DNA from 2 places in the Enterococcus sp. AZ103 genome. Region 2 is predicted to be linked to the other one. Evidence: a T-box and tRNA genes for the amino acid it is inferred to sense, from the RefSeq annotation. Region 2 holds a T-box; the other holds one or more tRNA genes.
What was found. The T-box of region 2 lies ahead of ileS (isoleucine--tRNA ligase). A T-box ahead of a tRNA ligase gene usually reads a tRNA of that ligase, here a tRNA-Ile.

Region 1 (16,365 bases), 670 kb from region 2:
ATTGAAGTAGGTAAAAAAGTAACTTTGATAGGTGCTTTTAAAGTAAGAGAAAAGCAAGATGATTACATTATTTTCGACTCTTTTGAAAAAGGAACTATTGATTTAACTGAAAAGTATAGTGAAAAAGGTTATCAGGAATATGATGCTGAAGGAAAAGAGAAGAACTTCGATGGATTTACTGAAGGGGACTTCTTTAAATTTAATGGAGAACTAGAAGTAGTTCGTAGTAATGAATTATTTACCAAATTAAAAGTAATAGATGGAACCATTATTTCAGTCCCTAATCACAAGATTGTGGAGGTGGAATAGATGGCTCTTTTTTATTCTGGAATAGCTGGTAAGAGACCAGGGAAGGCTAAGGGCTGGGTGCTTCACAATGACGCTGGCAGTCAAGCGGCAACTGCGGCATACTATCGCGCATGGCTGCCTACACATGATGCCTATTTAGGATTTGCCCACGCATATACAGCGAGTGATGGTACGCATTTTGCTGAAGACTATGATTATATGGCCTACCACACTGCTAATTCCGAAGGTAATATGTGGTATTTAGGTATAGAATTTTGCCAATCGATGGGCAACGAAAATACTTTCCGACAAAATGAACAAGATGGATTTAAGGTCGTAGCAAGATGGTTTATTGATGAAAATATGACACCGAACCGATCGACAGTAAAGCTACACAGAGAGTTTTCAGCAACTGCCTGCCCTCACCGTTCTTGGGCGTTACATGGTCAATCGACAAATGCAGTTAAAGATTACTATATTGCTCAGATTGTTCTAGCGATGGCAGAGCTTAAAGGTGTTACAGTCAAAAAAGAAGAACCTAAAAAACAGGAGGATGAAGATATGATTTATGCATTTGCAAATAGAAACGCAATTTTTTATGTACAAGGACCAAAAGTGAGCGTGTTACACAGCGAGGCTGATTGGAATGCCATGCAAGCAATATACTCTCAAACACACGATGGAAAACAGATTAAAGTATTTGACTGGATGGACAATAATTCCACGGCAGATGCAGTTTTTCGGACTTTAGGATACTATGAAGATGAGGCATTCAGAAATTCAGTTACTGATGGTATTGAAAATATCAAAAAGAATTTAAAATAGCATATAATTGGCAATATTAGAAAAAAGTTGATATTATTCTAATGTCCAAATAGTTTTTATCGCTTAAAAGAGAGCAACGGAAATCAGATCACTTTTAACAAAGTGAATCTGGTACAAATTCTGTTACTCTCTTTTTTAGTTTATTAACAAAAAATACCGCCACCTCAAAAGAGATGACGGATTGCAGTATAGATAATCATTTAAGGAGAGGCTCGAACCTCTAACAAAATTCTACCAAATATGTATACTAACACAAGCCGTACCCTTAGCTCAGTTGGTTAGAGCAGACGGCTCATAACCGTCCGGTCGTAGGTTCGAGTCCTACAGGGTACATTTATTTATAGGTTTAATAATTCTTTTTTCTTCGCATCAAATTCTTCTTGAGTAACAATTCCCATATCAACTAGTTCTTTCAATTCTTTTAGCTCTTTAATTATATCTTCTCTTGATTTAGGCTCTTCTATACCTGTTTCTTGATCAATTTCGATTTCTGTAGAAACAGTTTGAAGGGATAATAACTCGTTATAGTCTCTGGTATCAGCATTAATCGTTAGCGTAATAGAACGGTCATCTGAAATTCTCTTTAAATTTATCTTAGCTAAGGATTTCACCTCTACAGCTTCAGTTGTTTGTGTAGTGTTACTATTGTGTCTTGTAGTTTTGTTTCCTTTAACTTTCTTTTTATCTTTGCCTTTTGACCCTGCGTAGGCACCAACTACCGTTCCAACAGGACCAAGCATTGTACCAATAACTGCACCGGCCGCTATTCGACCAGTCTTTCCTTTTTTAACAGTATTTTCAGTAGTATCTGTTGATGATCCACCGGCTGTTTGACTTGCTAGTACTGTCTTATATTTTGCACCATTAAATTCTGTTGACAGCAGATAATAAAAATCAGGATTTTTTGGGTTAATGGCAATTCTATTATCATTCAATTGAACGATTGTTACTGGTCCTGAAACGCCAATAGCAGAACCACCCGCTGCAACATCAATAGTGACTTTTGTGTATATACCCGTAGTTTTAATATCGTCTTTACGTAAACGAAGATCATTATGCTCGTTCTCTAAATTTCTTCCCAATTCAGCATATCTAGTATTAATATCTTCGATGGAAATGTTTTTTGAATTAAACATATTTAAACCCAGGTCCCTTTTAATACTTGAATGACATTCAGTACAAATTTTTTTGTCGTCCAGTAATCTCACTGTGTTCAGGATATTTAGTGTGTTATCACAATACCAACATGTTGTTTCACCTTTCATAAAAAATCACCCCTTTTTAACTATTCTAGCACAACATCAGCAAATGAAAAAAATTAAAAAAAGTATTTTAACTTGCCCCACTTTTGCCCCGCTTTTTTTAAATATGCATGTTTCAATATAAAAAGACAATACGCTAAATATTGATTTTATAGCGTTAGCATACAGGTATAATCCAATATAACGCCCTGAATAAACTGATTTGATTGCAACGAAAGTAGCTACCTTTCTAAATCACGACTAGTCGAGAGAGTTCTCGGCTTTTTATTTTGACTGTATTTTTGATTCATGAGATAGTACTTCAAAAAGGAAGTGCCCTTATGACAATGGTTTTTACGAATTTTCCAGTTAGTGATTTACAGAAATCTATCACTTTTTATCAGAAGTTGGGATTTAAATTGAATGAAGACATGCAAAACGAACAATCAGCTGCTATGATGTGGGACGATAATTTCTGGGTCATGTTATTGTCACACGAATTTTATCAACAATTTATCGGTGAAAAAAAATTGATTGATACCAAACAATACAATACTTCAATGACTGCTTTTAGCATGAATAATGTAGCGGAAGTAAAACAATTTGGAAAATTAGCAGCTGATAATGGCGGTAGTACTTTTCACTTAGAATTAGGTTTTTCTGAAGAACAATTGTATCAGTTAGAAGTAGAAGATTTAGATGGTAATCAATTACAGCCTATTTGGATGAAAGTTTAATCAAAGGAAACACCTGACAAATGTAACGATTCAAAGGAGTTAGATCAAAAAGCTAACTTATTAAGATCGCTACAAAATTGTCAGGTGTTTTTTATAAAAAAACGATTCAGCCAAAAGACTGAATCGTTTAAGAAAATATCTTATAGGTAATATTTTTTAGCAACTGTTAAGTCATCGTTTAATTCATAAACTAAAGGTTGACCAGTTGGAATTTCTAAGTCCATGATGTCTTCATCAGAAATACCTTCAATATGTTTAGCTAAAGCGCGTAATGAATTACCGTGAGCTGCTACTAAAACAGTTTTATTGTCTTTTAGAGCTGGAGCAATTTCATCTTGCCAGAAAGGTAAAGCTCTTTCTAAAGTAACTTTTAAGTTTTCGCCACCCGGCACGTCACGAGGATCTAAGTCAGCGTAACGACGATCGTTTGCTGCAGAACCTTCGTCAGTTGCTTCCATTAATGGAGGTAATACATCGTAAGAACGGCGCCAGATGTGTACTTGTTCATCACCATATTTTTCAGCAGTTTCTTTTTTGTTAAGACCTTGCAATTTACCATAATGACGTTCGTTTAAGCGCCAAGATTTAACAGTTGGAACCCAAAGTTGATCAGATTCTTCTAAAATATAGTTACAAGTTTTGATGGCACGAGTTAAAACTGAAGTATAAGCAATATCAAATTCGATACCCGCTTCTTTAATTTTACGTCCGCCTTCTTTTGCCTCTTCAACACCTTCTGGAGCTAAGTCAACATCTGCCCAACCAGTGAATTGATTTAATTTGTTCCATTCGCTTAATCCGTGACGAGAAAATACTAATTTTGGCATGGATAAATCTCTCCTTGTGTAATTTATTTCTGAAATTTTCATACTACCGCTACATTGTACAATTTTTTTGGTGAATTTGCTATTAATCTTAGCAACTTAAATTTAAAAAAAGTTTTTATGGGACTTCAATTGTTTTTGGTCCATCAGGTGTACCAACAATCACGCGAGCAATCATATCTAAGAACAATCCATGTTCGACTACGCCAACTGTCTGATCCAATTCATCTGCTAAAGCATGAGGATCTTCAATCACTTCAAGATTTAAGTCAATAATATAATGGCCACCATCAGTTGTTAAGATATCACCATTTTCTGTTCGACGCCAGCCAGGATGATAGTCCTTGTTTTGGAAATGACGGAATAAGTTTTCGCTACCGAAGGGAACGACTTCAACTGGTAACGGAAATTTACCTAATTGGTCTACCACTTTACTCTCGTCAACAATCCAAATGACTTCATTAGAATAAGTTGCGACAATTTTTTCGAATAAAAGAGCGGCACCGCCACCTTTAATCCCATGAAAGTCTGAACTAATTTCATCAGCGCCGTCAATTACTAGGTCAACATGATCAACATCATCGATGGCTTTTAAAGGAATTCCCAACTCCAAAGCATGCTCTTCTGTCTTCAATGAAGTAACCACACCAATAATATTTAAACCTTCTTCTTTAACCCGACGTCCCAATTCTTTCACCATGTAATAGGCGGTTGAGCCAGTACCTAAACCGACAATCATGCCGTCCTTAACATATTTGGCACTTTCAAGGCCTACTAATTCTTTCAAGTTCATTTGAAAAATCCCACTTTCTATACGTTTTCCTTATTGTAACCGCTGTTACATGAAAAAAAAAGGAATACTTTCATTAAACAAGTAAAAAAATATTTTTTAAACTAAAAAAAAGCAGCAGAGCTTGTTGACAGCCAAAATGTCCCATGGTATGCTATCAAAGGTGCTTTGTGAACAGGTCTCTCAGAAAGAGACGTGCTGACTGTGTCAAGGTACGTTTGATAATGGATGCACAGATGATGCATTATTTTTTATCGCCAAAAAAGAACCACCTGGATGTGTGGGTCTAGTCATGGCGAATCGAGGAAGGAGGAACAAGGAATGCCTACAATTAATCAACTAGTACGTAAACCTCGTAAATCAAAGGTGGAAAAATCTAATTCACCAGCATTGAATAAAGGATATAACAGCTTTAAAAAAGTTCAAACGAATGTCAATTCACCTCAAAAGCGTGGGGTAGCAACTCGTGTCGGCACTATGACACCTAAAAAACCTAACTCAGCGTTACGTAAATATGCTCGTGTTCGTTTATCAAACTTAATCGAAGTTACAGCTTATATTCCAGGTATTGGTCACAACTTACAAGAACATAGCGTGGTATTACTACGTGGTGGACGTGTAAAAGACTTACCAGGGGTACGTTACCATATCGTTCGTGGTGCACTTGATACTGCCGGTGTTAACGATCGTAAACAAAGCCGTTCTAAATACGGTACTAAACGCCCTAAAGCGTAATTATTCGAACTAAAAAAATTGAACATATTTCTCGTAAGAAGGAGGAGAGTTATTCATGACTCGTAAAGGTGCAATTGCAAAACGCGATGTTTTGCCAGATCCTATGTACAATTCTAAGTTAGTAACTCGTCTGATCAACCGAGTAATGGTTGACGGCAAACGTGGTACTGCTGCGAATATCGTATATAGCGCATTTAATACAATTAAAGAATCTACAGGAAATGATCCATTGGAAGTTTTCGAACAAGCAATGGAAAACATCATGCCTGTCTTAGAAGTAAAAGCTCGTCGTGTCGGAGGTTCAAACTACCAAGTCCCTGTTGAAGTACGTCCAGAACGTCGTACAACATTAGGTCTTCGTTGGGTAGTTAACTATGCTCGTCTACGTGGCGAACATACTATGGAAGAACGTATGGCTAAAGAAATCATGGATGCAGCTAACAATACTGGTGCTTCTGTTAAAAAACGTGAAGACACTCATAAAATGGCTGAAGCCAACCGTGCGTTCGCTCACTATCGTTGGTAAGATCCTCTTTTGTAGACAACGTCAATCAAAAGACAAGACGCAATTTTTATTTCAATTAAGAGGGGAGAAACAAAAGAAATGCCAAGAGAATTTTCGCTAGAAAACACTCGTAACATCGGTATCATGGCCCATATTGATGCAGGTAAAACAACTGCAACAGAACGTATCTTATACTACACTGGTAAAATCCATAAAATTGGTGAAACGCATGAAGGTGCATCACAAATGGACTGGATGGAACAAGAACAAGAACGTGGTATTACGATTACTTCTGCAGCAACAACTGCACAATGGAAGGGTTATCGTATCAACATCATCGACACTCCTGGACACGTGGACTTCACTGTTGAAGTTGAACGTTCATTACGGGTATTAGATGGTGCGGTTACTGTCCTTGATGCACAATCAGGTGTAGAACCACAAACAGAAACTGTATGGCGTCAAGCGACTACTTACGGTGTTCCACGGATCGTATTTGCTAACAAAATGGATAAAATCGGTGCAGATTTCTTATACTCTGTAGAAACTTTGCATGACCGTTTACAAGCAAATGCTCATCCAATTCAATTACCAATCGGTGCAGAAGATGATTTCGAAGGTATCATTGACCTAGTCAAAATGAAAGCTGAAATGTACACAAACGATTTAGGTACTGAAATTGAAGAAACTGACATTCCTGCTGATTATGTAGATTTAGCAACTGAATGGCGCGAAAAATTAGTGGAAGCTGTAGCTGAAACTGATGAAGAACTAATGATGAAATATTTAGAAGGCGAAGAAATCACTGAGGAAGAATTGGTAAACGGTATCCGTCAAGCGACAGTTAACGTTGAATTCTACCCTGTATTGTGTGGTTCTGCTTTCAAAAATAAAGGGGTACAATTATTGCTAGATGCAGTACTTGCTTACTTACCTTCACCATTAGATATCGAATCTATCAAAGGAATCGATCCTAAAACTGAAGAAGAAGTTGAACGTCCAGCCGACGACAGCGCACCTTTCTCAGCTTTAGCATTTAAAGTTATGACTGACCCATTCGTAGGTCGTCTAACATTCTTCCGTGTTTACTCTGGTGTTTTACAATCAGGTTCATACGTACAAAACGCTACTAAAGGCAAACGTGAACGTGTTGGTCGTATCTTACAGATGCATGCTAACTCACGTTCTGAAATCTCTGAAGTTTACGCTGGAGATATCGCTGCTGCAGTTGGTTTGAAAGACACTACTACTGGGGATACTTTGTGTGATGAAAAACAACAAGTTATTCTTGAATCAATGGAATTCCCTGAACCAGTTATCGAAGTTGCGATTGAACCTAAATCAAAAGCTGACCAAGATAAAATGGGTGTCGCTTTACAAAAATTATCTGAAGAAGATCCTACTTTCCGCGCTGAAACAAACGTAGAAACTGGCGAAACGATCATCGCTGGTATGGGTGAACTTCACTTAGATATCATCGTTGACCGTATGCGTCGCGAATTTAAAGTAGAAGCTAACGTTGGTGCACCACAAGTATCTTACCGTGAAACATTCCGTCAAGGTACGCAAGCTGAAGGGAAATTTGTCCGTCAGTCTGGTGGTAAAGGTCAATACGGTCACGTATGGATTGAATTTGAACCAAACGAAGAAGGTGGCGGATTCGCATTCGAAAACGCAATCGTCGGTGGTGTGGTTCCTCGTGAATACATTCCTGCCGTTGAAGCTGGTTTGAAAGATGCTATGGAAAATGGTGTCTTAGCTGGTTACCCAATCGTAGACGTAAAAGCAAAACTTTATGATGGTTCATACCATGATGTCGATTCAAATGAAACTGCCTTCCGTGTAGCTGCTTCTATGGCACTACGGGCTGCAGCTAAAAAAGCAAACCCTGCAATCTTAGAACCAATCATGGCTGTTGAAGTAGTTATTCCAGAAGATTACTTAGGTGATGTAATGGGACACGTAACTGCTCGTCGTGGTCGGGTTGAAGGTATGGAAGCTCGTACTGGTGGCTTACAAGTCGTCCGTGCAATGGTTCCATTAGCTGAAATGTTCGGCTATGCAACTACTTTACGTTCAGCTACTCAAGGTCGTGGTGTCTTCACTATGACGTTTGACCATTATGAAGCTGTACCAAAAGCTGTTCAAGAAGAAATTATTAAGAAAAACGGCGGAAAAGCTGAATAATTCTTAGAAATTTCTAGGAAAACAGTTGAATTTTGTCAAGAAAGCATTGCTTTTTTGCAAGTTTCAGATAAAATCTATAAATGATGATACGGGCTCACGCTGCTAGTCAGCGTGGACTTATCAGATAAAAAATATTATACATTCATCTAGGAGGAACATTTTTAAATGGCTAAAGAAAAATTTGACCGTTCAAAACCCCATGTAAACATTGGTACTATCGGACACGTTGACCATGGTAAAACTACTTTAACTGCTGCAATCACAACTGTACTTGCTAAAAAAGGCGGCGCAGAAGCAATGGATTACTCTCAAATCGATGGTGCTCCAGAAGAACGCGAACGTGGAATTACTATCAACACAGCTCACGTTGAGTACGAAACTGACGCACGTCACTATGCACACGTTGACTGCCCAGGACACGCGGACTACGTTAAAAACATGATCACTGGTGCTGCTCAAATGGACGGCGCGATCTTGGTAGTATCTGCTGCTGATGGCCCTATGCCTCAAACTCGTGAACATATCTTGTTATCTGGCCAAGTTGGCGTACCTTACATCGTTGTTTTCTTAAACAAAGTTGATATGGTTGATGACGAAGAATTATTAGAATTAGTTGAAATGGAAGTTCGTGACTTATTAACAGAATACGACTTCCCAGGTGATGACACTCCTGTTATCGCTGGCTCAGCTTTGAAAGCTCTTGAAGGCGAAGCTTCTTACGAAGAAAAAATCTTAGAATTAATGGCTGCTGTTGACGAATATATCCCAACACCAGTTCGTGATACTGACAAACCATTCATGATGCCAGTCGAAGATGTATTCTCAATCACTGGTCGTGGTACTGTTGCTACTGGACGTGTTGAACGTGGACAAGTTCGTGTTGGTGACGAAATCGAAATCGTAGGTATCGCTGAAGAAACTGCGAAAACAACTGTAACAGGTGTTGAAATGTTCCGTAAATTATTAGATTACGCTGAAGCTGGCGATAACATTGGTGCGTTATTACGTGGTGTTGCCCGTGAAGACATCCAACGTGGACAAGTATTAGCTAAAACAGGTACAATCACACCTCATACAAAATTCTCTGCTGAAGTTTATGTATTAAGCAAAGAAGAAGGTGGACGTCATACACCATTCTTTACTAACTACCGCCCACAATTTTACTTCCGTACGACTGACGTAACTGGAGTAGTTGAATTACCAGAAGGAACTGAAATGGTAATGCCTGGCGATAACGTAACAATGGAAGTTGAATTAATCCACCCAATCGCTGTAGAAAATGGGACTAAATTCTCAATCCGTGAAGGCGGACGTACAGTTGGCGCTGGTGTTGTAACTAAGATCGAAGCTTAATTCTGTAAAACAAAGCAACATTATACTCGGACGCAAGATCGCTGATTTTTTCAGCGATCTTTTTTTTCGCTTGAAAAAAAATAAGGCAAGCTAAATAATTTTTATGAAAACGCTTGTATTTTTCGTTAATCCATTGTCTAATTAAATTATATGAAGGACGATGAGGTGTTTTTATGAACATATTAGTTTTATTTCCAATACTAATGGGTGCTGGACTAGGCATGCAAACAGCTGTAAATGCGAAATTGAGAACTTTTGTTGAATCTCCCTATTTAGCATCGGCAATTTCATTTACAATTGGCACGATTTTTTTATGTCTGATCACACTCATTAGCGGAAGTGATTTATTAGTAACGGCAAGTGTTTTTCGAGATAATCCAGCTTGGATTTGGATTGGTGGATTATTAGGGACGATCGGCTTAACGATTAATCTTTTATTATTTTCAAAATTGGGTGGTATTCAAGCAGCGGTATTACCAATTTTCGGACAAATAATTATGGGCGTAGTCATCGATCAGTTTGGTCTTTTCAATGCACCGCAATCGATTTTAACTGTAAAACGTGGATTGGGATTGATGCTGGTAGTTATCGGTGTCTTTGTAACTATTGGTATGATGAAGAGAAATAAATTAGTTAAAAAGCCAAGAGAACAACAATTGTTGCCTTGGCAAATCATTGGGGTTGCTGGCGGTATGCTAACAGCTCTGCAAGCTGCGATTAATGGGCAATTGGGCACTGTTCTTGGTTCCCCGATTCAGGCTGCAGCAATTTCATTTACGATTGGAGCGATAGTATTAATTATCGTCTCAATTATAACAAAAGCTGACTTTAATAAAATTCAATCTACCATTAAAAATAGTAAAGATAGTTGGTGGATTTGGATTGGTGGATTCTTAGGTAGCATTTATGTTTTCGGGATGGCATGGCTCGTTCCTAAAATTGGTACTGGACAAGTGGTAGTGATGGCTTTATTTGGTCAGTTATTATTTAGTGCATTGGTTGAAAATTTTGGTTTATTTCGTTCAATTAAAATACCCATCAATTCCTCTAAAGTAATGGGATTAGTAATTATGCTAACGGGGGTCTTGATCGTTCACTTTTTATAAACTGAGATTGAAGGAATAAAAAGATAATCAAAATGTCTATATAATAGAAGAAAAAATAGTTCTCTTTATAATTGTGTAAGAAAATTATCTAGAAGTTGTCTGGTAAGGGCAACTTCTTTTTTTGAAAAAAAGTTGATTGAGTTCCAAATTTCAGAAAAAAGTAATGAAAACACGATTTAACAAAGAAAAACCTTGCAATAGCAGTCGAATTATAATATACTCATAAAGGCGCTGTTTACGAAAGTGAAACAGCACTGGGGGTTCCATTTGGAATCTACCGGCTTTGAAACGAGAGGTTGCGACACGCCCGGACGCTTTGCCACGGAAGGGCATGACGGAGATTTTCGTGGAGCTATGTCTACTTTTAAAATAGGCGAGGAGGGAAACAAGATGGCAAAACAAAAAATTCGTATCCGTTTAAAAGCGTATGAACATGGTATTTTAGACCAATCAGCGGATAAAATCGTAGAAACTGCAAAAAGAACTGGTGCTAGCGTGTCTGGTCCAATTCCATTACCAACTGAACGCAGTCTTTACACAGTTATTCGTGCGACTCATAAATACAAAGATTCACGCGAACAATTCGAAATGCGTACTCACAAACGTCTAATCGACATTGTGAACCCTACACCAAAAACAGTTGATGCTTTAATGAAGCTAGACTTACCATCAGGTGTAAACATTGAAATCAAACTATAATAAGAAATCGGAGGTGTAATCATGACCAAAGGAATCTTAGGGAAAAAAGTGGGAATGACACAAATCTTTACAGAATCTGGCGAACTAATTCCGGTAACTGTTGTTGAAGCAACACCAAACGTAGTTTTACAAGTAAAAACTATGGAAACAGACGGTTACGAAGCTGTGCAATTAGGTTACCAAGATATGCGTGAAGTTTTGTCTAACAAACCTGCGAAAGGTCATGTTGCAAAAGCAAACACGGCTCCTAAGCGCTTCATCAGAGAATTCAAAGATGTTGAGCTAGGAGACTATGAAGTAGGACAAGAAGTGAAAGTTGATACTTTCCAAGCTGGAGACATCATTGATGTTACCGGAACGACTAAAGGTAAAGGATTCCAAGGCGTTATCAAACGTCACGGACAAAGCCGCGGCCCAATGGCCCACGGTTCTCGTTACCACCGTCGTCCTGGATCTATGGGTCCTGTTGCACCAAACCGCGTGTTTAAAAATAAAAAATTAGCTGGTCGTATGGGCGGCAACCGCGTAACAATTCAAAATCTTGAAGTTGTTCGTGTGGATGCTGAACGTAATGTTATCTTAGTTAAAGGTAATGTACCAGGCGCGAAAAAATCATTAATCACTATCAAATCTGCTGTTAAAGCAAAATAATTGTTAAAGGAAAGGAGGAACTAAGGAATGCCAACTGTAGCATTATTTAAACAAGATGGAACTCAAAATGGAGACATCACTTTAAACGAAGAAATCTTCGGTATTGAACCAAATGAAAGTGTTGTTTATGATGCAATCATCATGCAACGCGCTTCATTAAGACAAGGAACACACGCTGTGAAAAATCGTAGCGCAGTATCAGGCGGTGGCCGTAAACCATGGCGCCAAAAAGGAACTGGACGTGCTCGTCAAGGTTCAATCCGTTCACCGCAATGGCGTGGAGGTGGCGTTGTATTTGGACCAACACCACGTTCATACAGCTACAAACTTCCTAAAAAAGTTCGTCGCTTAGCAATTAAATCTGTCTTATCAGAAAAAGTTGCTGAAAATAACTTAGTTGCTATCGATGCATTGAGCTTCGAAGCACCAAAAACCAAAGAATTTAAAGAAGTGTTAGCTAACTTATCAATTGACGCTAAAGTATTGGTAGTTGTTGAACCTGACAATGAGTTCGCTCAATTATCAGCTCGCAACATTCCAAACGTAGCAGTTGTAACTTCAGATAACGTAAGTGTTTTAGACGTTGTTTCTGCAAGTAAAGTCTTAGCAACACAAACTGCTCTTACTCAAATTGAGGAGGTGCTTGCATAATGGAATTATTAGACGTAATCAAACGCCCAGTTATCACTGAAAAATCTACTTTAATGATGGATGATAAAAAATACACTTTTGAAGTAGACGTACGTGCTAACAAAACATTAGTGAAACAAGCAGTAGAAGCTGCTTTTGATGTGAAAGTTAAAAACGTGAACATCCTAAATGCGAAACCAAAAGCTAAACGTGTTGGCCAATATCAAGGCTTCACGAAAAAACGTCGCAAAGCAGTTGTGACATTAACAGAAGATTCTAAAGACATTCAAATTTTCAGCGCTGAATAAGCCTGAAAAAAATCTCATTATAGGAGGGACATAGACGTGGCGATTAAAAAGTACAAACCTACCACAAATGGCCGTCGTAACATGACAAGTTCTGATTTCGCTGAAATCACTACTTCAACACCGGAAAAAACATTGTTGCAACCATTGAAAAACAATGCCGGTCGTAACAACAACGGTCGTATTACTGTACGTCATCAAGGTGGCGGTCATAAACGTCAATACCGTGTCATCGATTTCAAACGAAATAAAGATGATATTGTTGCTAAAGTTCAAACGATCGAATATGATCCGAACCGTTCAGCAAATATTGCATTAGTTCATTATACAGACGGAGTAAAAGCTTACATTTTAGCTCCTAAAGGCTTAGAAGTTGGCATGACTGTCGTTTCTGGACCTAACTCAGATATTAAAGTAGGTAACGCATTACCACTAGAAAACATTCCAGTTGGTACAGTTATTCACAATATCGAAATGAAACCTGGCAAAGGCGGACAATTAATCCGTTCTGCTGGTACAAGTGCACAAGTACTTGGTAAAGAAGGTAAATACGTTTTAGTTCGTTTGAACTCAGGCGAAGTTCGTATGATCTTAGCAACAGCTCGTGCAACAATCGGTTCTGTTGGTAATGAACAACACGAATTAATTAACATTGGTAAAGCTGGCCGTTCTCGTTGGATGCGCAAACGCCCAACAGTTCGTGGTAGCGTAATGAACCCTAACGATCACCCACATGGTGGTGGTGAAGGTAAAGCTCCAGTTGGACGTAAAGCACCAGTATCTCCATGGGGTCAACCTGCATTGGGTTACAAAACACGTAATAAAAAGGCTGCTTCAGACAAACTTATCGTTCGTCGTCGCAAAACTAAATAATTACATTGACCGTGTGTCGTATATTTTGAGAGGAGGTACACCATGGGTCGTAGTTTGAAAAAAGGACCTTTCGCGGATGACCATTTAATGAAAAAGGTCGAAGCGCAACAAGGTGTTGAAAAGAAAAAAGTTATTAAAACTTGGTCTCGTCGCTCAACAATTTTTCCTAATTTTGTAGGATTTACTATTGCTGTTTATGACGGACGCAAACATGTACCAGTTTACATCCAAGAAGATATGGTTGGACATAAATTAGGTGAATTTGCACCATCTAGAACTTATCGCGGACATGCTGCTGACGATAAGAAAACAAGACGTTAATTTTGAGGGGAGGAAATCATCATGGCAGAACAAATTACATCAGCTAAAGCAATTGCGAAAACAGTTCGCACTTCTCCTCGTAAATCTCGTTTAGTTATCGATCTTATCAGAGGAAAAAGCGTAGCAGAAGCAATTTCAATTTTAAAATTCACGCCTAACAAAGCGGCAGGAATTATTGAAAAAGTTTTAATGTCTGCAGTTGCTAACGCAGAAAATAACTTTGACTTAGACGTTGAAAACTTAGTGGTATCAGAAGCATTTGTAAATGAAGGACCAACAATGAAACGGTTCCGTCCAAGAGCAAAAGGTTCAGCATCACCAATTAACAAACGTACAAGTCATATCACCGTAGTAGTATCAGAAAAATAAGGAGGTATAATCAGTGGGTCAAAAAGTTAATCCTATCGGAATGCGTGTAGGCATCATCCGTGATTGGGATGCTAAATGGTATGCTGAAAAAGAGTATGCCGAATTTCTACACGAAGATTTAAGAATTCGTAAATTCATCGCGTCAAAACTTGCTGATGCTTCTGTGTCGACAGTTGAGATCGAACGTGCAGCAAATCGCGTGAACGTTTCAATCCACACAGCGAAACCTGGTATGGTTATCGGTAAAGGCGGATCTGAAGTTGAAAACTTACGTAAAGAATTAAACAAACTAACTGGCAAACGAGTTCATATCAATATTATTGAAATCAAAAAACCAGATTTAGATGCAAAATTAGTCGGCGAAGGAATCGCACGTCAATTAGAAAACCGTGTGGCATTCCGTCGTGCACAAAAACAAGCTATTTCTCGTACTATGAGATCAGGCGCTAAAGGAATCAAAACACAAGTTTCAGGTCGTTTAAACGGTGCTGATATTGCGCGTTCTGAAGGCTATTCAGAAGGAACTGTTCCTTTGCATACATTGCGTGCCGACATCGACTACGCTTGGGAAGAAGCAAACACAACATACGGAAAACTAGGAGTTAAAGTGTGGATTTATCGTGGAGAAATTCTTCCAACTAAAAAAAACGCTGAGAAAGGAGGGAAATAATCATGTTAGTACCTAAACGTGTAAAACACCGTCGTGAATTCCGCGGAAAAATGCGTGGGGAAGCTAAAGGCGGTAAAGAAATCGCATTTGGCGAATACGGTTTGCAAGCGGTAGATTCTCATTGGATCACTAACCGTCAAATCGAAGCTGCCCGTATCGCAATGACTCGTTACATGAAACGTGGTGGGAAAGTATGGATTAAAATTTTCCCTCACAAATCTTATACTGCCAAAGCAATTGGGGTACGTATGGGTTCTGGTAAAGGGGCTCCTGAAGGCTGGGTATCACCAGTAAAACGCGGTAAAATCATGTTTGAAGTTGCCGGTGTTCCTGAAGAAGTCGCTCGCGAAGCATTACGTCTTGCTTCTCACAAATTACCAGTTAAAACTAAGATCGTAAAACGTGAGGAAATGGGTGGTGAATCGAATGAAGGTTAAAGAAATCAGAGAATTAACCACTGCCGAAATGCTTAATCAAGAAAAGCAATTAAAAGAAGAATTGTTTAATTTAAGATTCCAATTAGCAACAGGTCAATTGGAAAACACTGCACGTATTAAAGAAGTACGTAAATCGATTGCACGCATTAAAACTGTATTGCGTGAACAAGCTGACAAATAGTGGAAGGAGGCCTTTTCTCGCATGACTGAAGAAAGAAATCAACGTAAAGTTTATCAAGGTCGCGTGGTTTCCGACAAAATGGATAAAACCATCACTGTTGTCGTAGAAACACAAAAGAATCACCCAATCTATGGTAAACGTATGAAATATTCAAAAAAATATAAAGCGCACGATGAAAACAATGAAGCAAAAACTGGCGACATCGTGAAAATCATGGAAACTCGTCCATTATCAGCAACTAAACGTTTCCGTCTAGTTGAAATCATTGAAAAAGCAGTGATTATCTAATCATCGAGATTTTCCTATAGATGTTCTTTTAAATCTGAAAGGAGGATACACTTGTGATCCAAACAGAAAGTCGTTTAAAAATTGCGGATAACTCAGGTGCCCGCGAAATTTTAACTATTAAAGTTCTTGGCGGATCTGGCCGTAAAACTGCTAACATCGGTGATATTATCGTTGCTACGGTTAAACAAGCAACGCCAGGTGGGGTTGTCAAAAAAGGTGAAGTCGTTAAAGCCGTAATCGTTCGGACTAAAACAGGCGCTCGTCGTGCTGATGGTTCTTACATTAAATTTGATGAAAATGCAGCTGTTATCATTCGTGATGACAAGAGCCCAAGAGGAACACGTATCTTT
Region 2 (16,365 bases):
CTTCACCACTGTTTGATTTTGCGCCAATCGCGTTCATCGCTTCAGCTAAACATTTATGGGCTTCTTCACTTAATGAACCATACGACATCGCACCAACTTTAAAACGTTTCACAATATTTTTCGCTGGTTCAACCTCAGATAATTTTACGGCTGGACGAGTAGAGTTGAATTCCCACATTGAACGTAATGTCGTAGGTGTTTCAATACTAGTATCATCCATTTCTTTCGTATACTCTTTAAATAATTGATAATCTCCTGCACGAACTGCTTTTTGGAAATTATAAATTGTTGTTGGATTGTATAAATGATGCTCGCCATCTGCTTTATATTGGAATGATCCGCCAGAAGGTAAAAAATCAGCTTGCTTCACACCATATGCTGCTTCATGGCGTTTTAGATATTCAGCTTCAATTTGATTTAATGATAAGCCACCCAGACGGCTAGCTGTTCCAGTGAAATAAACATCTGTCACTGACGTTGAAATACCTACTGCTTCAAATAACTGTGCGCCATGGTAACCAGCAATCGTTGAGATTCCCATCCGAGACATCACTTTTACGATACCTTTTTCGCAGGCCTTACGATATTTTTCTGCATTTTGTGCTAAATCAAAATCGTGTAAAGTAGCATAAGCCCCATACGGATGAACTGCCGAAGCACCATAACCAATCAATGTAGCGAAATGATGGACTTCACTAACTTCTGCCGCATCGACAACTAGACTTGTTTGTGATCCTTTACCACGCCGAACTAAATGATTGTGTAAGCCTGAAACAGCTAATAAGATCGGTATTGCCATTTTTTCTGGTGCAGTTTCTCGATCACTTAACACAATAATTGTAGCACCATCATCCACCGCAGCTTCCGCTTTTTTAAACATTTGGTCTAACGCATCTTCTAGATCACTTTCCTTAATCGAATAAGTGGTGGAGACAGTCACTGTTCGTTGACCATCTTCATTTAAAGTGGTTATTTTTTGGAAATCTTCTGTTGATAAAACGGGACTTTCAATTTTTAATTTACGGCAATTTGCAGCTGTATCAATTTTCACATCGCTATCACAACCAAGAAACATTTCAGTTCCGATAACCAGTTGTTCACGAATCGCATCAATCGGTGGATTTGTTACTTGAGCAAATTGTTGTTTAAAATAAGTAAATAAGGATTGAGGCTTTTCACTTAAAATGGCTAATGGAGAATCAAAGCCCATTGAAATAACTGGCTCTTCACCATTCTCAGCCATCGGCACAATTAAACCGCGAATAATATCGTCAGTGTAGCCATTTAATTTCCATAGTCTTTGTAATTCTTTTTCATCCATTTGATTTGTTGGGACTTCATCTGTCGAAAGATCAGAAATTTCTAAACGATTTTCTGTCAACCAAGTGCTATAATCATTTTTTTCAGCATAGTGGGCTTTTATCTCGTCGTTACGCAAAAATTTTCCGTTAACGGTATCCACTAGAATCATGTTTGCTGGTCCTAAAACACCTTTTTCAATTATGTTTGAAGGTTCAAAATCAATTACGCCAGATTCTGAAGCCACTTGGACATACCCATCTTTAGTAAACAAATAACGAGAAGGTCTTAAACCATTTCTATCTAAAAAGGCACCCACAGTTTCTCCATCAGTAAAACATAAAGCAGCTGGACCATCCCATGGTGCCATGAAACTCGCATTATATTCATTAAAGGCTGTTAATTCTTCACTTAAATTTGCTTCTCTTGACCACGCTTCTGGAACCATCATTAATAGCGCTTGAGGAATATCACGACCATTACGGTACAAATATTCCATACAGTTTTCTAACTTCGCTGAGTCAGAATCTTCTTCATTATATACTTCTATTCCGTGGCTCTTCATCCAATTTTCTGCGCCTCGTAAGGTATTGATTTCTCCGTTATGAGCTAAGAAGCGGAAAGGCTGTGCCCGATCCCAGCTGGGAAAAGTATTGGTTGAAAATCGTGAATGAACGACTGCTATACTTGCTTCATAATCAGCTTCTTTTAAATCATTGTAAAAAATACCTACTTGATAAGCATGTAGCATTCCTTTATGAACGATTGTTTTAGCAGATAATGAACAGATTGCTAATTCATCATGATTAAAAGTTTTTTCTAGCTGGCGACGAATCGTGTATAATTTATCTTCAAAGATTCGTCCTGCAGGAACATCTAACGGTCTTTTAATGAAGACTTCCACAAAGCTAGGCATTACTTTTTGCGCGCCAGGACCGCAATTTTCATACTGAAAAGGGACATCTCTCTGCCAGATTACTGGATAACCAGCTTCTTGAATGTCTTTTACAAGAGCTTGTAATAAACCATCTTTTTGTTTAGGCTCTTGAGGCAAAAAGAACATTCCCACGGCGTAATCGCCAATTTTTGGAAGAGATACGCCAGCATCATTTGCTACTCTGCGGAAAAATCTGTCAGGAATTGTTGACAAGATCCCAGCACCATCACCAGTATCTGGCTCAGCGCCTGTCCCACCACGATGGTTCATTCGTTCCAACATCGTTAATGCGTGTTCGACTAATTCATGAGAGGCTTTCCCCTCGATTTGGGCAATAAAACCCATTCCACAGGCATCTTTTTCAAAAGATGGATCATACATGGTTTGTGTTTTAGCAATTTGCTGACTTAACATTAGACACCAATCCTTATTATTTTTTGAAAATTCTCATTTCTTTTTAATATACTACCTTTTTTATAATATTTAGGCAATACTTGATCGTAAAATATTTTAATCGACAAGTACCTTAATTACTATTTTAGTTCTGATTTTTGGAAATAAAACCCTTTTTTTGATAGAATTTATATGATATTCTAAAGGTTTGAAAGGATGACTAGCTTATGACACCCAATCGTGAAGATTATTTAAAATTAATATTAGAATTAGGCGGAGATGTTGAGAAAGTCAGCAACAAAAAAATTGTCGCTGGTTTAGCCATTTCTGGTGCTTCAGTTAGCGAGATGATTTCAAAACTGGTAAAAGAGGGATTAGTTGACCATTCCCCCTATCAAGGTGTACAACTAACAGAACTAGGTTTACAAAAGGCTAGCGCCTTAGTCCGCAAACATCGTCTTTGGGAAGTTTTTCTAGTGGACCATTTGTCTTTTTCATGGAATGAAGTGCATGATGACGCGGAAGTTTTAGAACATGTAACCTCTGAAATGTTAGAAGAAAAATTAGATAGTTACCTAAAATATCCAAAATTATGTCCCCATGGCGGCATGATTCCGAAACATGGCGAGGCAATCCATGAAAAAAAACGCGCAACTTTGATTGACTATCCAATCAATACAGAAATTGAAATTGCTCGGGTTTTAGATGAAAAAGAATTATTGGATTACTTGGTTTCATTAAATGTTAAAATCCATGACCGATATACCATTACGAATATCGCAGCTTACGAAGGACCAATCACACTAAAAAATCAAGATAGAGAAGTTGCCATTAGCTACAAAGCTGCTACAACTATCTTTGTCGACCAACTTTAAGGAGTGGAATTCTATGGAACAGACAGCACTATTTACTATTTTTGGGGGAACCGGTGATCTAGCTAAGAGAAAGTTATATCCTTCTTTGTTTCGTTTATTTAAAAAAGGTAGTTTAGATTATCGTTTTGCCGTGATTGGTACGGCTCGCAGAGAATGGACGGATGATTATTATAGAGAAGTTGTAAAAGAATCCATCCAAGAATTAAATCCTACCAGTGATGAAGCCTTTGCCTTTGCTAGTCATTTCTATTATTTATCGCATGATGTAAATGATGCTGCTCACTACAATGAATTGCGTGAACTATCTAATACATTAGATGAAAAATATAAATTAAAGGGTAATCGTTTATATTACCTAGCGATGTCACCTCAATTCTTTGGCACAATTGTTAGTCATTTAAAAGATCAATCCGTCTTAACAGACACTGGATTTAACCGTCTGGTAATTGAAAAACCTTTTGGCTCTGATTTAAAAACGGCAACTATTCTGAATGAACAAATTACAACTGCTTTTGCAGAAGAAGATATTTTCAGAATTGATCATTATTTGGGTAAAGAAATGGTGCAAAACATTGCAGTTATCCGTTTTGCGAATAATATTTTTGAATCTCTTTGGAATAATCGCTACATCGAAAATGTCCAAGTTACTTTTGCTGAGAGCTTAGGTGTAGAAGATCGTGGTGGTTATTATGAAAATAGTGGTGCTTTAAGAGATATGGTCCAAAACCATATTTTACAAGTGGTTGCCTTATTAGCAATGGAAGTCCCTACTTCTTTTTCTGATAAAAGCATTCGCCAAGAAAAAATTAAAGTTTTAGAAGCCATCAGACGATATGATAAGACAGAAGTTATGAAAAATTTCACTCGTGGTCAATATGCTGCTGGTTCTCTTGATGATAAAGAATTTATTGCTTACCGTGATGAACCAAATGTCGCATCAGACTCCAACGTAGAAACATTTGTCGCTGGAAAATTCTTAATTGATAATTTCCGTTGGTCAGGTGTTCCATTTTATATCAGAACGGGTAAACGAATGACTGAAAAAGGTACACGAATTAATATCGTCTTCAAACAAGTACCAGTTAATGTTTTTAACTTTAATAATGAGAGTGACAACAATGTCCAATTGGCTGAGCAAAATGTTTTAACAATTTACATTCAACCAACTGAAGGCTTCTCATTGATGTTAAACGGTAAACAAATCGGTCAAGGTTTTGCAACAGAACCCGTAAAACTAGATTTCCGTCAAAGCGAAGAAATCACAGTAAATAGTCCTGAAGCGTATGAAAAATTATTGTTAGATGCATTACATGGCGATGGAACAAACTTTTCTCATTGGGATGAAGTTCGTAACTCTTGGGAGATTGTTGACCGCATTCGAGTAGCTTGGGAACATTTCATTCCAAGTTTCCCTAATTATACTGCAGGAACAATGGGACCAAATGAAGCTTTTGATTTGTTGAAAGCTGATGGTGCTCACTGGATTTGGCGACCAGAACAATGGTATAAACAACGAAATAAATTAGATTATTAAAAAAAAGATGAGCTTCCCAAAACCTGGGCAGTTCATCTTTTGTTGTTTCTTATTCTATTGAAAAAAATACATATATCTATTCAGCAATATTAGACACATCAGTTGACTCATTGGCTATTTTACTAAAAACAAAATCTTCACTCAAAAATTTATAGTCGATCGCCAAGACCTTTTTGAATTCAGAAAAGGTACTATCAGGAGTCAGATCAAGTTTTACATCGTATCCTACGCTAGTCCTAATTTGAATACCTGTACCATCTGGGAATACAAAATAACGGTAAATATTTCCATATGAAGAATTTTCGTAATATTCACACTCAATAATATAACCAGTCATGATCCCATCAATCTTTTCTTGAGGATACACTTTCGTGAAATCTCGTCGATCACTTAACCATGATGAAAATGATTTTGTTATATTTCCTGAAATTTCAATTTGAGCAGAGCGAGAAAAGTCTCGTCCATCATAGAACTTTAAGTTGGCTACTTCCTTTGAATAAACGTAGTCCTCTTTTGATGGCAAAACAGCTTTGTCGCCTTCTGGATCTTCATTATCCCAGTCGCCTTTAATTTCAAGTTGATAACCACGGTTAAAAGTAAAACCATTCTCTTCTTCAGTAACTGCCAACGGTAAACTGTAGTCGATTTCTTCAGTCGCTTTTATACCTGCAATTTTTAGTGGCTTGATACTCTTTGATTCAAAAGAGGTGTCTGAACCAAGTAAAGGACTATCAATTTTTTTCAGCCCATAATACCCCAAAAAAATAACTAAGCAGACAATCCCAATTCCTATGGTTTTAAATTTATTACTAACTTTTTTTCTATTATTCGTTGATTTTGTTTTTTTGTTTGGTTTTGGTGCAGGCTTTATTTTTGGTTTTGACTCAGCTACCTTCTTTTTCGGTTTTAAAGAATTTTTGTCTCCGCCCTCAGCACGAACAAACAACTCATCGTATTCATCAAAAAATTTTTTCTTTTTCCCCATAAAATCTCCCTATCTACTCCTTGTTTTTTACTCTAATATCCATAACAATAGCTTGGTTAACTTCTGAAAATAATTAAACTTGTTGTCGGCTATTTCCCAATCACTTTTTTCGACAAAGCAATCTCTTCAGAATCTTCTTTTACAATCCTTTCATATTCATCGGTAATACTAGCTGAAATAAACGTCACTGTTTCCAAAATACTATCAACCGACTCTCGGATTTCTTTTGAATTCAGTTTTGTTCCCTCAATTTTATTTAAGCGAATACACGCATCTAGCATACTAGGTAATTTTTTATAAATAAAATCACCATATTTAGTTAACTTATTAGGTTCTGCCATTAATTCCTGAAAAATTTCTTTAGCAGATTTTATTCCAGCCTCCGAATTCTCAATCTTTTTTAAATCCTTATTTTTGTTTGTTGCCTCTTCAATCCCTAGAATTTGATTTTTCATTTCACCCATTGTTTTTTTGAATAATTCTAAATCTTTGTCTGATAATTGATGGGTCTCTTTGTATTTTTTTTGCCGATCATTAAATACTTTTTTAGTTTTATAACTACTATAAAATCGATTTCCTCCCCAAATAGCTAAACCGATAATTACTATTCCAACAATAAATCCCATATATTCCACTCCCATAATCTCTTTTCATCAAGATTATACCAATTATTTTTAACTAAATGCAAAAAAAGCCGAGAAAATTAATTCTCGACTAAAAATGTTAATTTTCAAAACCTTCAGCCACAGCTTCTGGATAATGTTTGTGAACAATTTCTGAACATGAGTGACATAATGTTGATAATTCAGAATCTTCACCAACTGTTGTTCTCACTTGACGGCAACGTTCGCAGACTTCACCATCTGCTTTTTCCACTAATACAGCTACATCATCAAATTTCATAGCATTTTCTGGTACTTCACCGTTAGCTACGCTGAAATAGTCTTCAGAAACAATCAATAACTGAGCAAGATCAGAATCAACAGCTTTCAACATAGTAGCAACTTGTTCATTTGGATAAATTGTTAATTTTGCTTCCATTGATTTACCAATTACTTTAGCATTCCGTGCTTCTTCCAATGCCTTCAAGACTTTTTCTCGGAAATCCATAAAGGCTTGCCAAGTATCCATCAATTCTGTTTGATTAGGATATTCTTGGTAGCTTGGTAAATCAGTCAATTGTACATACTCTGCTTCTTCTTTCAAGAATGACCAAATTTCTTCGGCAGTATGAGGAATAATTGGTGTCAATAATTTAGTTACCGAATTCGCAATTTCATAAAAAACAGTTTGCATCGCCCGACGTTCATAATCATCCTCACCTTGGATGTACACTACATCTTTTGCAAAATCCAAGTAGAAAGAAGACAAATCTGTCGTTAAGAAATTCATCACTGTTTTATAAATGTGGATAAAGTGATATTTATCATATCCTTCTTCCCGAACACTTTTAATCACTTCATTCAAACGAACAATCATGTATTTATCAACTGAGCGTAATTCTTCGTAGCTAATACCATTTTTTCTAGGATCAAAATCAGTTGTATTGGCTAATAGGAAACGCATCGTATTACGAATTTTACGATAAACTTCAGATACTTGATTTAAAATATCCATTGATACTCGTACATCGGATTCATAATCAACACTGCTTACCCACAAGCGTAAAATATCCGCACCCATTTGATTGATTACTTTTTCTGGTAAAATTGTATTGCCCAATGATTTAGACATTTTACGACCTTCACCATCTAAAGCAAAACCTTGTGACAAGACTGTTTTATAAGGTGCCACACCATTAATCGCAACACTTGTGGTAATACTTGAATTAAACCAGCCACGGTATTGGTCAGAACCTTCTAAATACATATCAGCTGGGAAGGTTAACTCAGGACGTTGGCGAAGTACAGCCTCATGTGAAGAACCCGAATCAAACCAAACATCCATGATATCTTTTTCTTTAGAAAATTCACCATTTGGAGAACTTGGATGAGTAAAGCCTTCAGGTAATAATTCTTTGGCTTCTTTTTCAAACCAGATTGTTGATCCATGTTTTTCAAATAATTGTGCTACATGTTCAATTGTTTCTGGCGTGATGATTGGCTCGCCATTCTCTGCATAAAAGATTGGTAACGGTACACCCCAAGCTCGTTGACGAGAGATTACCCAATCCCCGCGGTCACGAACCATATTATATAGACGTGTTTTTCCCCAAGGAATAACCCAATTAACCTTTTCAACTTCATCTAATAAATTTTGGCGGAATTTATCAATTGAAGCAAACCACTGCGGTGTCGCCCGATAAATTACTGGTTTTTTAGTCCGCCAGTCATGAGGGTAACTATGAGTAAAGAATTCTAATTTGAGTAAAGCACCTTTTTCAGCTAATAAATCAGTGATCATCTTATTGGCTTTATCATAAAAGATTCCTTCAAATCCAGGCGCTTCATCAGTAAATACCCCACGATCATCAACTGGTGATAATACATCAAGGTCATATTTACGAGCAGCAAAATAGTCATCTTCACCATGACCTGGTGCCGTATGAACCAATCCGGTCCCCGCATCTAAAGTTACATGATCCCCTAAAATAACTAAGGAGTCACGATCATAAAATGGATGCTGAGCTTTCATATATTCTAATTCTGAACCTTTTAATTCTTTTACAACTTCTGGATTTTCCCATTCAAGTTCGGTGCCAACAGTTTCTAATAAATCTTTGGCTACAACAAATTTTTTCCCTTCAACTGCTACTTCTACATAAGTATATTCAGGATTTACAGCAATTGCCAAATTAGCAGGCAATGTCCAAGGAGTGGTAGTCCAAATAATAAAGTTAGCATCATCATCTAATAAACCTTTGCTGTCTTTTACTTTAAAAGCAACATAAATCGAAGGAGATTTTACATCCTTATATTCGATTTCCGCTTCAGCTAAAGAAGATTCACTCGATGGAGACCAATAGATTGGTTTTAATCCTTTGTAAATATAGCCTTTTTCGGCCATTTTTCCAAAAACGCGAATTTCCGCTGCTTCAAAATCTGGTGACAATGTTAAGTATGGGTGATCCCAATCACCAGCTACGCCTAACCGTTTAAAGTCGGTTCGTTGTTTATCAACTTGAGATAATGCATATTCACGACATTTTTCTAAGTATTCACTCATCGACATTTCTTTACGTTTAATGCCTTTATTTGTTAAAACTTGCTCGATTGGTAAACCATGAGTATCCCAACCAGGAACATAAGGTACTCTAAAGCCTGACATCGATTTTGAACGAATAATAATATCTTTACTAATTTTATTTAATGCATGGCCAATATGAATATTGCCATTGGCATATGGCGGGCCATCATGTAAGACAAAAGTTGGTTTACCTTCATTTAATGCTTGACGTTCTTCATATACTTTATCTTCTTCCCAATCTTTTTGCCATTGGCCTTCGCGATTTGGTAAATTACCACGCATGGGAAAAGCAGTTTTTCCTAATTGTAAGGTTTCTTTCATTTTCACTAGTCATCGTCTCCTTAAAAGAATATAAAAAAAGACCAGTTCATCGCAAGGGACGAACTGGTCGTGGTACCACCCAAATTTGAAATCACAATGATTTCCTTAAACATCGCTAACGAGATGAACCGTTGACAGTTACTTATTTCTCTGTCAATTTAACCAGAGGATCTTTCAAAACATAGGGTCTATCACACTCTCACTATCTGTGACTCGCTAAAAGAATATTGTTTTGCTTTTCTATTCTAGTAATCTTCTTCGTCTGAAATTAATTGTGGAATATCAATGGTTAAACCTAAGTCATCTTCTTCATGATATTCAACTTCTGGCATATCATAGACTTCTGGCTCTGAGTTTAACGTAAACTCTTCTGTACTGTCAAGTGCTTCATCATTCACAATTGCTTTTAAAACATCGTGACTATCATCGACATAAGCCGCCATTGGTTTTAAAATCTCATCCCAATCACCACTTTTGGCTTGATCCAATTGTGTTTCCAATAATAATAATAGTTGTTGATGGAAAGTTCGTGTGCTTTTTTTCAAATCATTTGTTTCAGCAGCCAATTGTCTTGCTTGATTGGTTGCATCAGATAAAATTTCTTTGGCTTTTTCTTCTGCTGTAGTTGTTAATAGATGTGCTTTTTTCTCAGCATTAGCTAACAACTCATCTGAACGGTTTTGAGCTGAAGTAATCATTACTTCAGATTCTTTACTAGCAGATGATTTTACTTTATCAGCAGTATCTTGTGCCACAACAATACTTTGATTCAATGCTTCTTTTAGTTCGTTAAAGTATTCTAGTTTTTCTTCAGCATGTTTTAATGCCTTTTCCAATTCACGATTTTTGTTGATACTTTCTTCATAGTCGCGAACCACCATGTCTAAGAAATCATCTACTTCATCTTGGTTATATCCTCGCATTTTAGTAGAAAAACTCTTATTTTGAATATCTAATGGTGTTAATGCCATCTGTTTCACCTCATCAGTTTATTTTCGTAAGACACCTAAGCGCAAACGGATTTTTTCTTTTTTAGTTTTACCTTCCAGTCCTTGAATTTGAATACGTCCAAAGCCACGAACTGAAATAACATCCAACAAGTCTAATACATAATCTGGTCGTTCATTCACCGTCCAGTTTACTTTTACTTTACCACTTTCAACTAATTGCTTAGAACGTTGTCGAGAAATATTATAAACAGTTGAGATGATTGTATCAAGTCTTAAAGACGAAGTTGTATCAGTTTCTTCTGTCCAACTATCTTTTGGTAAGATAATATCTGTGTACGGGCGTTCTTCCAAGTGAACAGTCACCTTACCAATTTTAGTAACTTGGGTTTCGACATAATTAGCTGTTTCTTTTGATAAGAAAACTTGCCAACGCTCACCATCGGAAATGATATCACCAAAATAATCACGTTTAATACCGCTACTCATTAAAGTCCCCAAAATCTTACCATGAGATAATTGGGTAAATTTCACTGGATATTTTACTTCTACCATCATTATTTCAAAATCATCTATTGTTGGTTCATAATATTCAGGGTAAATCATGGCTCTTAAACGTTCTGCCGTTTCATAGCCACCATAAAATGAATATTTTAATTCACTATTTTCTTTAATTAAAGTTTCTAAAATATATGTTTGTCGCGGATCTAAAAAACTGGTTAAGTATGGCGCATATTGGCTTTCTACTTGTTCCAACCAATCACCAACTTCATCAATAAATGGGCGTTCTTCTGGCCTAAAATGTTGATACACATTTGTATTCACTGCCATTCACTCCCTTAATAAAACAATAATTGATTAGCAATTCGAACGATAATTCTAACAGCAAAGTTTAATACGATAACTGCCGCCATAATTGAAAAATCGATTCCTCCAAATTGTAAAGGTAACCTTCTAAATAGATTTAAAAACGGTTCACAAATCCTTGATAAAAATCGTCCTAGCCCAGTGTTGTATGCTCCGGGGAACCAAGACATTAATGCATATACTACTAATAATATGGTATAAACTTCTACCAAACGAATCAATATAGTTAGTAGAAAAATTATCATTATTTAAAACTCCTCTACTACATTTCTAAACCGAAAATATCATCATTTGCGATTGAACTCAACGATGAGTTTTCGATTTCAACATTTTGTGGTGTACATAAAAACATTTCATTACCCACACGCTTAATATCACCATCAATCATGAAAACAGCGCCAGTTAAGAAATCAACCACTCGGCGCGCTCTTGCTTCATCCAAAGATTGGAAATTAATCAAGACCGTTTCTCCTCCACTAATTCTTTTAGCAATCGTGATTGCTTCAGAATATGCTCGAGGCTCAACGACAGAGATTCTATTTTTTGGATTACTTTCTTCACGGCGTCTGATTGCCGCAGTCTGATTAGTTGTTGGCATCGCAACAACTTTTTCAACAGGTCGTTGAACAGCTGCTGGACGATTGATTCTTGATTGATTATTTCTTGTTTGGTTAGTTGCTGATGAAATTCTTTCTTTATTTGCCATAGCCTGTTCGACTGGTTTAGTTGGTTCCACCCGTCTATTCTCAACTGGTTGAGGCGTTTCATTAACGACTGGTTTTTGATTCATAACTGGAGCTTGAGGTTGATTGACTGGTTCATCATAAAGTTCTTCATCATCTGATAGACCAAAAAAGTCAGTAATTCTCGCTAAACTAAGTGCCATCGACTAATCCTTTCTAAACAAGGCCGTTCCAATTCGGACAAAAGTTGTCCCTGATTCAATTGCAATTTGGAAATCTTGGCTCATCCCCATACTTAATTCATGACAAGGTGCATAAGGGATTTCTTGTTGTTCAATTTTTTCTTGTAATTTTTTTAATTTGCTAAATATTTCGCGAACTTCAATTTCGCTTGATTCTAGTGGAGCCATGGTCATTAACCCAACTACTTCAATTTTCTCATAGTTAGCTAATAATGCAACAAATTCGACCAAATTTTCTGCTTTAATTCCATGTTTTGATTCTTCACCAGAAATATTTATTTCTATGAAACATTTTACTAGTTTCTCTGCACGTTTATTTATTTCTGCTGCTAGTTTTTCATTCTCTAAAGCGTGAAAGTAATCAATCTCATTAATTATATTTTTTACTTTACGTCTTTGAAGATTGCCGATTAGGTGCCATTTTATATTTGCGTTATCTCCTAACGCAGCTTTTTTCTCTAATAGTTTATCTACACGATTTTCAGCTAAATCATATACACCTAAATCTACTAATTCAGCTGCTTCTTCAGAGCCTACGCTCTTTGTCACTGCCACCAACTTGACTTCTTCTGGCGAACGAGAAACAAGAGCACACGACTCACGAATTTCTTGCTTTATCTTTTGCAAGTTTTCAGCGATCATGCGCCCTCCCCCTATTTTCTACGGCGAAAGAACGGTGGTGTGTCTAATTCTTCGTCTTTTTCTGGTTTTGCTTCTTCACGATTAAATGTTTCAAACTCTTTCTTTTCAACATTATCGAATTGTGAATCTGCAACATTTTGCCGAATATTCGTTTCATCTTTTCGGATATCCCATTCACCGAAAGCTGATTGGTTATCGGAAGCACGATCTAAGTCATTTTTTTGTTGTGATGTAGCTTGAACTTGACTAGGTCGTTGGTTACTACGACTAGTCTTACGTTCTTTTTTTGTTGGATCAATGCCTGTTGCAATCACAGTTACTCGGATTTCATCGCCCATATCTTCATTGATTGATGTACCTAAAATAATATTTACATCGCCAGTAGCAGCACTTGTCACAATATCAGAAGCATCTTGCGCTTCAAATAAAGTCATGTCCAAACCACCAGTGATATTCAATAGTACTTGTTCAGCTCCATCAATTGATGTTTCCAACAATGGAGAAGAAATAGCACGTTTTGTCGCTTCAATGACTCTTTCTTCACCAGAGGCAACACCGATACCCATTAATGCAGTTCCTTGATTTTCCATGATTGTTTTCACATCTGCAAAATCCAAGTTAACATAACCAGGAGCTGTGATTAGATCAGAAATCCCTTGCACTCCTTGGCGTAAAACATTATCTGCTTCACGGAAAGCTTCCAACATTGGAGTTTTCTTATCTACAACTTCTAGTAAGCGATTGTTTGAAATGATTAATAATGTGTCAACATGTTCTTTTAAGGCAGCAATTCCTTCCGCTGCAAAACGACCGCGTTTTGGTCCTTCAAAACTAAATGGACGAGTGACTACACCGACTGTTAGTGCGCCAAGTTCACGAGCAATTCTCGCAACGATTGGTGCCGCTCCAGTACCTGTTCCACCACCCATACCAGCGGTGATGAAGACCATATCAGAGCCTTCTAAAGCATCAGAAATTAATTGTTCACTTTCTTCTGCAGCTTTTTGTCCTACTTCTGGTTGAGAACCTGCACCCAATCCACGAGTGTATTTAGGGCCTAATTGAATAACTGTTTCAGCTTTAGAGTTTCTTAAAGCTTGAACATCAGTGTTTGCCGCGATGAATTCAACGCCTTTGACGTTTTCTTCGATCATACGGTTGATGGCATTGCCACCGCCGCCGCCGACACCGATAACTTTAATAACTGCGCCTTCGTTAATATTGTTATCTAAAGAGAATTCCATTTTATTATTCCTCCTACGAATTAATCAAAGATATTTGAGAAGAAATCTTTGATCTTCCCGGTCACTTTTTCATCGTTTTTCTTTTTGGGTTGTTTTGGTTCTTCTGGGTACTCATCAGCTACTTCATAATCATCGTAAACCGGTGCTTGAGCAGCAACAGTAGTTACTTGTTGGGGTGCTACATTTACTCTTTCACCTGTCACAGCTAGTTTTGCTAAATGATAAACATCATTTAACTCAGCCGAATAATTTACAATACTAATTACATTTGTGAAGACTGGATTTCTTAAGCCCATTTGATTAGGTACATGTAATTTTACACTCGTACCAAAAATATCTTCAGCCAAATCGACAATGCCAGGAAGACTAGCAGCGCCACCAGTTAGAATAATTCCTCCAGGTAACTCTAATGCTTCAATCTCATCTAATGCATCTTTAGCTTTGCGGAAAATTTGTTCCACTCGTGCTTCGATTACTTCAGATAAGTAACGTTCATCAACTTTGATCGGTTCTGTTTTGCCAATCACATCAACTGGAAATTCTTCGTCTTCAGATGTGCGACCTGGGTAAGCATCACCATAATTAATTTTTAATGCTTCGGCATTATTAAAGGATGTATTTAAAACAATAGAAACATCCTTAGTGACAAATTCGCCACCTTCTTGATCAACATGGGTATATTTAAGTTGTTTGTCATGCATGACAGCAGTTGTTGTTTGACCGCCGCCCATGTCGATAACAATTGTACCAAAATCTTTTTCACCATCAGATAAAATAGATTCTGTTAAAGCTAATGCAGTGATAACCGTTTCAGCAACAATTAAACCAGCTTTTTCGACACATTTTTTTATATTATGAATAATCGTTTTTGGTCCAGTGAAAACTAAACCAAACATTTCCAGACGTACACCAATCATCCCTCGAGGATCTTTGATGCCTTCAAAACCATCTACTGTGAATTCTTGCGGTAACAATGCAACAATCTGTCTTTCCGGTGGAATTGAACGAACCATCGCAGCTGACGCAACATTTCTAACATCTTCATCTGAGATTTCTTTAGATTCATTATTAACAGCAATCATCCCTTGGCAAGGTTCTACTTCCAAAAGATTGGCAGGTAATCCTACACTTACACTTTTAATTTGAATCCCGGCTTTTTCCTCGGCCTGTTTTACTGCTCGTTGGATTGCGCGGACTGTTTTATCAATATCCACAATGATTCCACGACTAATTCCCTCTGATTTTGCATTTCCTACACCAATGATATTCATTTGGCTGTCGATGTATTCGGCAACAACAACTTTGACAGATGTCGTCCCGATATCAAGGCCTACATACATTCCTGCTTTTGCCATGAATGGGATTCCCTCCTATTTAATTTTTTCATCTATTAATTTCGAGTATTTATTTAGACAAACTACGCCTAATTTGAAAATATATTCACTGCCACCAATTTTAACATACTTTTAGAGGAATGAAAAAGAAGATTCCACCATTTTGATGAAATTTTTATTCATTTTCCATTGAATTTGCAGATTCAGTCGTTGTTGTTCCAGTTGGATTTTCATCTGAGGACTCTGATGGCGCATAAGCGTAAACCCCAGCTTCCATATCAACAATTCCTGTAATACCTGCTTCAGCCATATCTGAGGCAATTTGAGGATAGTATTGCATCCGATTTTGCATCTGAGGAATATTTACCATGACTTTATTGCCGTCATTCATGTAAATTTCTAACAATTGACTATTGTCTTTTTTTGGTGCGTAATCAATTTGCGATATTCCTGTTCGAACCTCAGCGTTTAATTCATCATATTGTTTTAACACTTTTAAAATTCTTTTGGAACTTTTAAAGTTTTTCAAAATAGGGAGGGTATCTGCTGCCCTTGCATTAGCATCATCGATAATTTTTCCATTGCTGATGATTGGAAAATACTGACTGTCTCTTTCTAAGTAAGCAACCTCTTCAAATTCTTTTACTTGAACCTTAAAATGATTGACACCATTAAAAGAAACGCTCGCACTTTGTACTCGCTCTTCGTTGTTTTTTAACCGTTTTATGTATTGATCTCGATTAAAAAACTGGTTCCACAAATTTTGACCGACTGAAAAATTCATGTCGCTTAAGACTTTTTCAGACGGAATGTGTTCATTTCCTGTCACACTAATCCCTGAAAGTGAACTCAGTGGTGAAATATAATATAATAAAA

Region 1: it encodes a tRNA-Ile, which carries the amino acid that the T-box ahead of ileS (isoleucine--tRNA ligase) is inferred to sense. The anticodon was not compared.

The regions. Positions count from the first base shown of each region.
Region 1 covers NZ_JBIOSI010000001.1:1,086,927-1,103,291, forward strand. The annotation lists gene ID741_RS05655 (hypothetical protein) at 1-309, shown strand, start outside; gene ID741_RS05660 (N-acetylmuramoyl-L-alanine amidase) at 310-1,113, shown strand; tRNA gene ID741_RS05665 (tRNA-Ile) at 1,373-1,446, shown strand; gene ID741_RS05670 (SHOCT domain-containing protein) at 1,452-2,378, opposite strand; gene ID741_RS05675 (VOC family protein) at 2,696-3,091, shown strand; gene ID741_RS05680 (2,3-diphosphoglycerate-dependent phosphoglycerate mutase) at 3,232-3,918, opposite strand; gene rpiA (ribose-5-phosphate isomerase RpiA) at 4,034-4,708, opposite strand; gene rpsL (30S ribosomal protein S12) at 5,027-5,440, shown strand; gene rpsG (30S ribosomal protein S7) at 5,496-5,966, shown strand; gene fusA (elongation factor G) at 6,045-8,132, shown strand; gene tuf (elongation factor Tu) at 8,298-9,485, shown strand; gene ID741_RS05710 (DMT family transporter) at 9,659-10,591, shown strand; gene rpsJ (30S ribosomal protein S10) at 10,982-11,290, shown strand; gene rplC (50S ribosomal protein L3) at 11,312-11,941, shown strand; gene rplD (50S ribosomal protein L4) at 11,969-12,592, shown strand; gene rplW (50S ribosomal protein L23) at 12,592-12,879, shown strand; gene rplB (50S ribosomal protein L2) at 12,916-13,749, shown strand; gene rpsS (30S ribosomal protein S19) at 13,792-14,070, shown strand; gene rplV (50S ribosomal protein L22) at 14,092-14,439, shown strand; gene rpsC (30S ribosomal protein S3) at 14,453-15,109, shown strand; gene rplP (50S ribosomal protein L16) at 15,112-15,546, shown strand; gene rpmC (50S ribosomal protein L29) at 15,536-15,727, shown strand; gene rpsQ (30S ribosomal protein S17) at 15,749-16,015, shown strand; gene rplN (50S ribosomal protein L14) at 16,069-16,365, shown strand, end outside.
Region 2 covers NZ_JBIOSI010000001.1:1,754,561-1,770,925, reverse strand. The annotation lists gene gltB (glutamate synthase large subunit) at 1-2,650, opposite strand, end outside; gene ID741_RS08880 (metal-dependent transcriptional regulator) at 2,857-3,504, shown strand; gene zwf (glucose-6-phosphate dehydrogenase) at 3,518-5,038, shown strand; gene ID741_RS08870 (hypothetical protein) at 5,115-6,023, opposite strand; gene ID741_RS08865 (5-bromo-4-chloroindolyl phosphate hydrolysis family protein) at 6,113-6,649, opposite strand; gene ileS (isoleucine--tRNA ligase) at 6,747-9,536, opposite strand; T-box leader at 9,582-9,788, opposite strand; gene ID741_RS08855 (DivIVA domain-containing protein) at 9,776-10,501, opposite strand; gene ID741_RS08850 (RNA-binding protein) at 10,520-11,302, opposite strand; gene ID741_RS08845 (YggT family protein) at 11,317-11,586, opposite strand; gene ID741_RS08840 (cell division protein SepF) at 11,607-12,230, opposite strand; gene ID741_RS08835 (YggS family pyridoxal phosphate-dependent enzyme) at 12,234-12,911, opposite strand; gene ftsZ (cell division protein FtsZ) at 12,923-14,155, opposite strand; gene ftsA (cell division protein FtsA) at 14,176-15,510, opposite strand; gene ID741_RS08820 (cell division protein FtsQ/DivIB) at 15,665-16,365, opposite strand, start outside.